DNA from 2 places in the Pantoea sp. X-Soil-YNGN-785 genome. Region 1 is predicted to be linked to the other one. Evidence: predicted binding sites of a transcription regulator. Region 1 holds the regulator's gene; the other holds the start of a gene.
The links. Region 1 encodes sigma-54, which starts transcription at its own class of promoters, with help from an activator protein. Its sites were predicted from a motif close to GTTGGCACANNTTTCGCTNT; they were not measured.
Positions count from the first base shown of each region.

Region 2: AC6I8E_RS16505 (gamma carbonic anhydrase family protein) is a predicted target of sigma-54. The motif match lies at 2,590-2,609, and genes of this name have one in related genera.

Region 1 is NZ_AP035942.1:429,444-433,512, forward strand. Features, by position in the region: gene rapZ (RNase adapter RapZ) at 1-693, opposite strand, end outside; gene ptsN (PTS IIA-like nitrogen regulatory protein PtsN) at 741-1,220, opposite strand; gene hpf (ribosome hibernation promoting factor) at 1,371-1,658, opposite strand; gene rpoN (RNA polymerase factor sigma-54) at 1,680-3,113, opposite strand; gene lptB (LPS export ABC transporter ATP-binding protein) at 3,162-3,887, opposite strand; gene lptA (lipopolysaccharide ABC transporter substrate-binding protein LptA) at 3,893-4,069, opposite strand, start outside.
Region 2 is NZ_AP035942.1:3,557,501-3,561,569, reverse strand. Features, by position in the region: gene AC6I8E_RS16525 (DNA topoisomerase family protein) at 1-142, shown strand, start outside; gene tsaC (L-threonylcarbamoyladenylate synthase type 1 TsaC) at 146-718, shown strand; gene aroE (shikimate dehydrogenase) at 722-1,540, shown strand; gene AC6I8E_RS16510 (DUF1488 family protein) at 1,537-1,794, shown strand; gene AC6I8E_RS16505 (gamma carbonic anhydrase family protein) at 1,761-2,315, opposite strand; rRNA gene AC6I8E_RS16500 (16S ribosomal RNA) at 2,807-4,069, shown strand, end outside.

The sequences.
Region 1 (4,069 bases):
CGGCAGCCAGAGTTCAAGATAGCTGCGTGTCTGGTAGATAAAGTTGTGCACTTCAGTGTGGCGGTCAAGGAAGGCCGCCACCGGACGATCAAGGCCGGTCATCGGGCGCAGCTTAGGATCCCAGTGGGGATTAGGCAGAAAGCGCACGTCAAAGACATAATCAGCGTCAATCGGGATGCCATGTTTGAAGCCAAAGGATTCAAACACCATGGTCAGTTCGCGTTCACGCTTGCCCAGCAGACGGGTACGCAGCATCTCGGCCAGCTCATGTACCGACATCTCTGAGGTGTCGATGATCAAATCGGCACGCGAACGCAGCGGCTCCAGCAGATCGCTCTCTTCATCGATAGCGCTCTCCAGCGACAGATTTTTGCTGGAGAGGGGATGCAGACGGCGCGTATCGCTGTAACGACGAATCAGGGTATTGCGATCGGCGTCGAGAAACAGCAGCTGAGGTGAAAATGTGTCAGGCAGATTATTCAGCGCGGTTTCAAAAATTTCCGGGGATTCAGGCATGTTACGCACGTCGATGCTGACCGCCGCCGAAATATTGCGTTCCGCCAGCGAATTGGCCAATTCAGGCAGCAGCACGACCGGCAGGTTATCAACGCAGTAGAATCCCATATCTTCCAGCGCACGGAGCGCCACTGACTTCCCCGAGCCTGAACGACCGCTAACGATCATCAGCACCATGACCTTCTCTCCCGTTTTAAAACCGGCACCGGGCCGGTAAAGACGCGTTACTGCTCTGTCTGGACTTCCGTAATAATGGCATAGAGTTCTTCATCACTCTGCGCAGCACGCAGGCGACGGCAAACCGTTTTATCTGCCAGACGTTTTGCCACCAGTGAAAGGGTGTGCAGGTGTGTTTTGCACTGGTCAGCCGGAACCAGCAATGCAAACAGTAGGTCGACCGGCTGGTTGTCGACGGCATCAAACGCAATCGGCTGCTCGAGGCTGATAAATACCCCAACCGCACGCAGCGTATCCTCTTCCAGCTTGCCGTGAGGAATGGCTATTCCGTTACCAATACCGGTACTGCCCATGCGTTCGCGGGTCAGAATCGCTTCGAAAAGCGTCTGGTGCGGCAGGTTGAGCTGCTTAGCGGCCAGTTCGCTGATGATTTCCAGCGCACGTTTTTTGCTCTGGCAGTGTACGCCGCTGCGGGTGCAGTCTGGCGAAAGCACTGTGCTCAATTCCAGTGTAAGGTCGTTGTTCATTATCGTTTCACTTGCGTGTTCACCAGGCCATTCACCACCAGCGCGCTGATATGTGCGACAAACGGCGCTTGCTCAGATGACAAAACGGGGCGGATTATCCGCCCCATCCTGTCGGCTCTGCGCGGCAGGCGCGCGTAGCTAGCGTGAAGGTTAGTGTTTTTTCAGTTTATCTTTGTGTTTTGTCAGCTGACGGGCCAGTTTATCGATCAGCCCGTCAATTGCCGCATACATATCTTCCGCTTCCGACGTGGCGTGCAGCTCGCCACCGTTCACGTGGAGTGTTGCGTCAGCCACCTGCGTGACTTTCTCAACCTTCAGGACAATATAGACCTGATTGATATGTTCAAAATAGTGTTCCAGTTTGGCAAATTTACCGCTGACGAATTCACGTAAAGGTGGCGTGATTTCAACATGTTGCCCGGTCAGGTTCAGCTGCATAGGTCTTCCTTCTCATTTCTTTCAAACCAGCTGTTTACGCTGGTTCGATGGCGGGATGGATAAAGACTCACGATATTTGGCGACGGTACGCCGTGCCACCATGATCCCCTGATCAGATAACATGGAGGTCAGTTTACTGTCGCTCAAGGGTTTGGCTGGATTTTCCGCCGAAATTAATTTCTTCACCAGAGCACGGATCGCGGTAGAGGAGGCTTCACCGCCACCTTCCGTATTAACGTGGCTGGAGAAAAAGTACTTCAGTTCAAAAATGCCACGCGGGCTGTGCAGATACTTCTGCGTGGTCACACGGGAAATGGTCGATTCGTGCATCTCAACAGCCTGGGCGATATCGGCCAGCACCATCGGACGCATAAATTCTTCACCCTGCTCAAAGAACGCCTGCTGCTGCTCAACAATACAGCGCGTGACTTTAAGCAGCGTGTCATTGCGGCTTTCCAGACTCTTAATCAGCCAGCGCGCTTCCTGCAGATTACTGCGAATGAACTGGCTGTCGCTGTCATTGCGCGTTGCACCGCCCATTGCCGCATAGTGCTGGTTGATTTTCAGACGAGGCACGCTGTCGGCATTGAGCTCAACCGTCCAGCGGTTGCCGACCTTACGCACCAGCACATCGGGGATAACATATTCCGGCTCGCCGGTGTTGATGGACTGACCCGGCCGCGGGTCCAGCGACTGAATCAGCAGCATCGCCTCTTTCAGCACCTCTTCTTTGAGGCGCGTGACGCGCATCAGGCTACGGAAGTCGTGATTGGCCAGCAGGTCGAGATGTTCGCTGACAATCAGGCGTGCTTCAGTCAGCATCGGCGTTTCTGGCGCATACTGGGAGAGCTGAACCAGCAGACAGTCACGCAAATCGCGTGCGCCCACACCGATCGGGTCAAAGCGCTGGATGCGTTTCAGCACCGCCTCAACCTCATCCGCTTCAAGCTCATCATTGCCGATGCTGTCGAGGATCTCCTCAAGCGAGACGGTGAGATATCCGGTGTCATCGATAGCATCGACGATAGAGGTCGCAATCGCGCGGTCGGTATCGCTGAAAGGCGTCAATTCGACCTGCCACATCAGGTAATCCTGCAGTGACTGCGTGGTTTCGCCCTGATAGACCGGCAACTCATCATCCTGATAATCGGTACCGGTGCCGGAAGGGGTGCCAGCGGTGTAGATTTCATCCCAGGTGGCATCCAGCGGCAGCTCATCAGGCATCTCTTTCTGCTCAAGCGCTTCACGGGTATCCAGCGCTTCGGCTTCTGACGATTCCCGGGAGTCAATCTCGTCATGCAGATCGGTCTGCTCAAGCAGGGGATTACTTTCCAGTGCAAGCTGTAACTCCTGCTGGAGTTCAAGCGTGGAGAGTTGCAGCAGACGAATCGCCTGCTGCAATTGTGGAGTCATTGCCAGCTGTTGGCTGAACCTGAGTTGTAAACCTTGCTTCATAGACAGGATGGTAGTTCCCAGGTAAACATCGGTATTAACGACACCTTATCAGAGTCTGAACTCTTCACCCAAATAAACCCGCTTAACCTGCTCATCCGCAAGAATTTCATTGGGTGTACCATGCGCAATCAGGTGGCCCTGGCTGACGATATAGGCCCGCTCACAGACCGCTAACGTTTCGCGCACGTTATGGTCGGTAATCAAAACGCCGAGGCCGCTGTCACGCAGATGCTCAATGATCTTCTTGATGTCGATAACGGAAATAGGGTCAACACCGGCAAAAGGTTCATCCAGCAGAATAAACTTAGGATTGGCAGCCAGCGCGCGGGCAATCTCAACACGACGTCGTTCACCACCCGACAGTGCCTGACCCATGCTGTCACGCAGGTGCTCGATGTGGAACTCTTCCATCAGCTCACGGGCGCGATCCTGGCGTTGCTCTTCGGTGAGGTCATCACGGATCTGCAGTACCGCCATCAGGTTATCGTAGACGCTGAGGCGACGGAAGATCGATGCCTCCTGCGGCAGATAACCGATGCCGCGACGCGCACGCGCATGCAGCGGCAGGATACTGATGTCTTCATCATCAATGACAATGCGGCCAGCGTCACGCGGCACAATGCCCACCACCATGTAAAAGGTGGTGGTTTTACCGGCTCCGTTCGGACCCAGCAGGCCGACAATCTCGCCGGATTTTACCTGCAGGCTGACATCTTCTACCACGCGACGGCCTTTATATGCCTTCGCCAGGTTTTCTGCGATTAATGTGGCCATAGCTATCAGTTACTCTTCTTTCCGCTGTTGGACGAACCTTTATCCTGAAGTTGCGACGGCACCAGTACGGTCGTGACGCGCTTGTTCTGGCCCTGACTGTAAGCCTGCATTTTCTGCTCTTTCACCAGATAGGTAATACGATCGCCTTTGATGTTGCTGTCCTGCTGCTCTATGAACGCATT
Region 2 (4,069 bases), 840 kb from region 1:
TGTCGTCAATCTGACACCCGTTGCCGGAATCTGTCCTTATTGTGAGTATCCGCTGTTAGTTGAGAAAAAGACGGCGCAGGGCGTTAAGCGCTTCTGCGCCAGTAAGAGTTGTGGCAAAGCCATCGCTGAAGAGAATTCATAGACCATGGAAAATCAACACCTCGCCGATTCACTTGAGACCTGTTTAGAGCATCTGAATCGTCAGGCAGTCATCGCCTATCCTACGGAAGCCGTATTTGGTCTGGGCTGTGACCCTGACAGTGAATCTGCCGTTATGGCGTTGCTGGCGCTGAAACAGCGCCCGGTAGAGAAGGGGCTCATCCTGATTGCGGCTGATTACAGTCAGCTAGAACCTTACATCTCGGCGCGCGAACTTTCTGTAGTCCAGCGAGAGCGGATGTTTGCCTGCTGGCCCGGCCCGGTGACTTTTGTCGTGCCTGTGCCGCCACAGACGCCTCGCTGGCTTACCGGACAGTTTGATTCACTGGCCATTCGCGTCAGTGACCATCCGGATGTTCAGGCGCTATGTCGGGCGTTTGGCAAACCGCTGGTTTCGACCAGCGCAAACCTGTCAGGCCAGCCTCCCTGCCGTACGGCTGAAGAAGTGAAGCAGCAGTTTGGTGAGCCGTTCCCGGTTCTGTCGGGGAAAACGGGTGGACGACTCAATCCTTCTGAAATCCGCGATGTCATCAGCGGCGAACTCATACGTCAGGGTTAATTCATGGATCACTTCGCCGTTTTCGGTAATCCGATCAGCCACAGTAAATCGCCGCTGATCCATCAGGCTTTCGCTGAGCAGACGGGCATTGAACATCGCTATGGTCGCATCTGTGCCCCGGTTGATGGTTTTCCTCAATCGCTTTCTGCCTTTTTCGAACAGGGAGGTCGTGGTGCCAACGTGACGTTACCCTTCAAACAGCAGGCATGGGAATTTGCCGATCAGCTCAGCGAACGTGCAGCTCTGTCCGGTGCGGTAAACACCGTTAAAAAGCTCAGTGATGGGCAGATCCTGGGAGACAACACGGATGGTATCGGCCTGTTAAGCGATCTTGAACGGCTGAATATGATCAATGCTGGCGACAATGTCTTGCTGGTAGGAGCGGGCGGGGCCGCACGCGGTGTTATTCTGCCGCTGCTTTCAGCAGGCGTGACACTGACCGTCGTCAATCGTACCGCCGCGCGCGCTGAAGAGCTGGCGAACCTGTTTAGCGCGAGCGGGACTATCCGGGCATCTGGTTTTGAGCAACTGACGGATCAGCGCTTTGATCTGATCATCAACGCCACTTCAAGTGGTGTGAATGGAGAAACGCCTCCTTTACCTGCAGAGGTCATCCATTCTGAAGTGCGCTGCTACGACATGTTTTACCAAAGCGGGCTGACGCCTTTTTTACGCTGGTGTCAGGCGCACGGAAGTGATCATCTGGCCGATGGACTGGGGATGCTGGTGGGTCAGGCTGCGCATGCTTTCTACATATGGCACGGTGTGATGCCGGAAATCACGCCCGTGATTGCTCAGCTTAAGCAGGCCATGCAGCCATGAATCAGGCGATACAGTTCCCGGATGAGGAATCCTATGACGCTGAACTGAACGCGGTCTGTTTTCCAGTACTGGTCAACGGCATGCGGCTGAATTGTGCAATCAGCCGCGATTCGCTGAATTCACGTTTTGGTGAAGGAGAGGCGATGGCGCTGTTTCAGCACCATCGCTGGGATCTGGAAGATGAGGCCGAAGCGGCCATTCGTCAGGATGATGTAGATAATCAGGGCTGGATCTGGTTATCTCCCGCCAGATAATCATCCTTCCAGCCAACATAGTTATTAGCGGAATAGCGTAAACCTTCCTTTTCACTGTCATTCAGCGGCCTGACCTGCTTTACCGGGCTACCCAGGTAGAGATAGCCACTCTCCAGCCTTTTACCCGGCGGCACCAGACTTCCGGCACCAATCATTACCTCTTCTTCTACTATTACGCCATCCAGCAGAATCGATCCCATTCCGACCAGCACGCGATCGCCAATGGTACAGCCGTGTAGCATCGCTTTATGCCCGACGGTGACGTCCTCGCCGATAATAAGAGGGAAGCCCTGGGGGTTGGCGGCTGATTTATGCGTGACGTGCAGAACACTGCCGTCCTGCACGTTAGTACGGGCACCAATGCGGACCTGATTCACATCACCTCTTATCGCAACCAGCGGCCAGATGCTAACGTCATCCTCCATAATCACATCACCGACGACAACACTGCTTGGATCGACCATAACGCGCTGGCCCGTTTGCGGGAAAAGATCTTTATAGGGACGTAGGGCGGAAGTCATCTTGTTCTCCTTTGTTCTATTTTCACTGCAGCCTGATGCCATTTTAGCCAGCTGACAAGCCAATTTTGACGCGGATCGCTGGCGATCTCACCAATCTGGATCATTTATAACCGTTCAGATAAAAGATCCTAAAAAAGGGTTGTGCTCTCAAACGGGATCCCTATAATGCGCCTCCATCGACACGGAACACCGGCAACGGGAAACGGGTCGGGAGGCACAGGAGACTGCGCCGCCGGAGAAAAACTTCTGAAATAGAAGTTGACTCTGCAGGAGGAAAGCGTAATATACGCCACCTCGCGACAGGACGCTAACGCACTGTTCGCACTGCTCTTTAACAATTTATCAGACAATCTGTGTGGGCACTCGCAGGATTGATATCAGCGTCTCCGGACGCAACAAAATATCAAAGCCTCACGAGTGAACACATAATGAAATTCATTATGACGTTTTACAGATGAGCACCGCTTAACTTGTTTAAGCAAATCAAACTTAAATTGAAGAGTTTGATCATGGCTCAGATTGAACGCTGGCGGCAGGCCTAACACATGCAAGTCGGACGGTAGCACAGAGAGCTTGCTCTTGGGTGACGAGTGGCGGACGGGTGAGTAATGTCTGGGGATCTGCCCGATAGAGGGGGATAACCACTGGAAACGGTGGCTAATACCGCATAACGTCGCAAGACCAAAGAGGGGGACCTTCGGGCCTCTCACTATCGGATGAACCCAGATGGGATTAGCTAGTAGGCGGGGTAATGGCCCACCTAGGCGACGATCCCTAGCTGGTCTGAGAGGATGACCAGCCACACTGGAACTGAGACACGGTCCAGACTCCTACGGGAGGCAGCAGTGGGGAATATTGCACAATGGGCGCAAGCCTGATGCAGCCATGCCGCGTGTATGAAGAAGGCCTTCGGGTTGTAAAGTACTTTCAGCGGGGAGGAAGGCGATGTGGTTAATAACCGCGTCGATTGACGTTACCCGCAGAAGAAGCACCGGCTAACTCCGTGCCAGCAGCCGCGGTAATACGGAGGGTGCAAGCGTTAATCGGAATTACTGGGCGTAAAGCGCACGCAGGCGGTCTGTTAAGTCAGATGTGAAATCCCCGGGCTTAACCTGGGAACTGCATTTGAAACTGGCAGGCTTGAGTCTTGTAGAGGGGGGTAGAATTCCAGGTGTAGCGGTGAAATGCGTAGAGATCTGGAGGAATACCGGTGGCGAAGGCGGCCCCCTGGACAAAGACTGACGCTCAGGTGCGAAAGCGTGGGGAGCAAACAGGATTAGATACCCTGGTAGTCCACGCCGTAAACGATGTCGACTTGGAGGTTGTTCCCTTGAGGAGTGGCTTCCGGAGCTAACGCGTTAAGTCGACCGCCTGGGGAGTACGGCCGCAAGGTTAAAACTCAAATGAATTGACGGGGGCCCGCACAAGCGGTGGAGCATGTGGTTTAATTCGATGCAACGCGAAGAACCTTACCTACTCTTGACATCCAGAGAACTTTCCAGAGATGGATTGGTGCCTTCGGGAACTCTGAGACAGGTGCTGCATGGCTGTCGTCAGCTCGTGTTGTGAAATGTTGGGTTAAGTCCCGCAACGAGCGCAACCCTTATCCTTTGTTGCCAGCGATTCGGTCGGGAACTCAAAGGAGACTGCCGGTGATAAACCGGAGGAAGGTGGGGATGACGTCAAGTCATCATGGCCCTTACGAGTAGGGCTACACACGTGCTACAATGGCGCATACAAAGAGAAGCGACCTC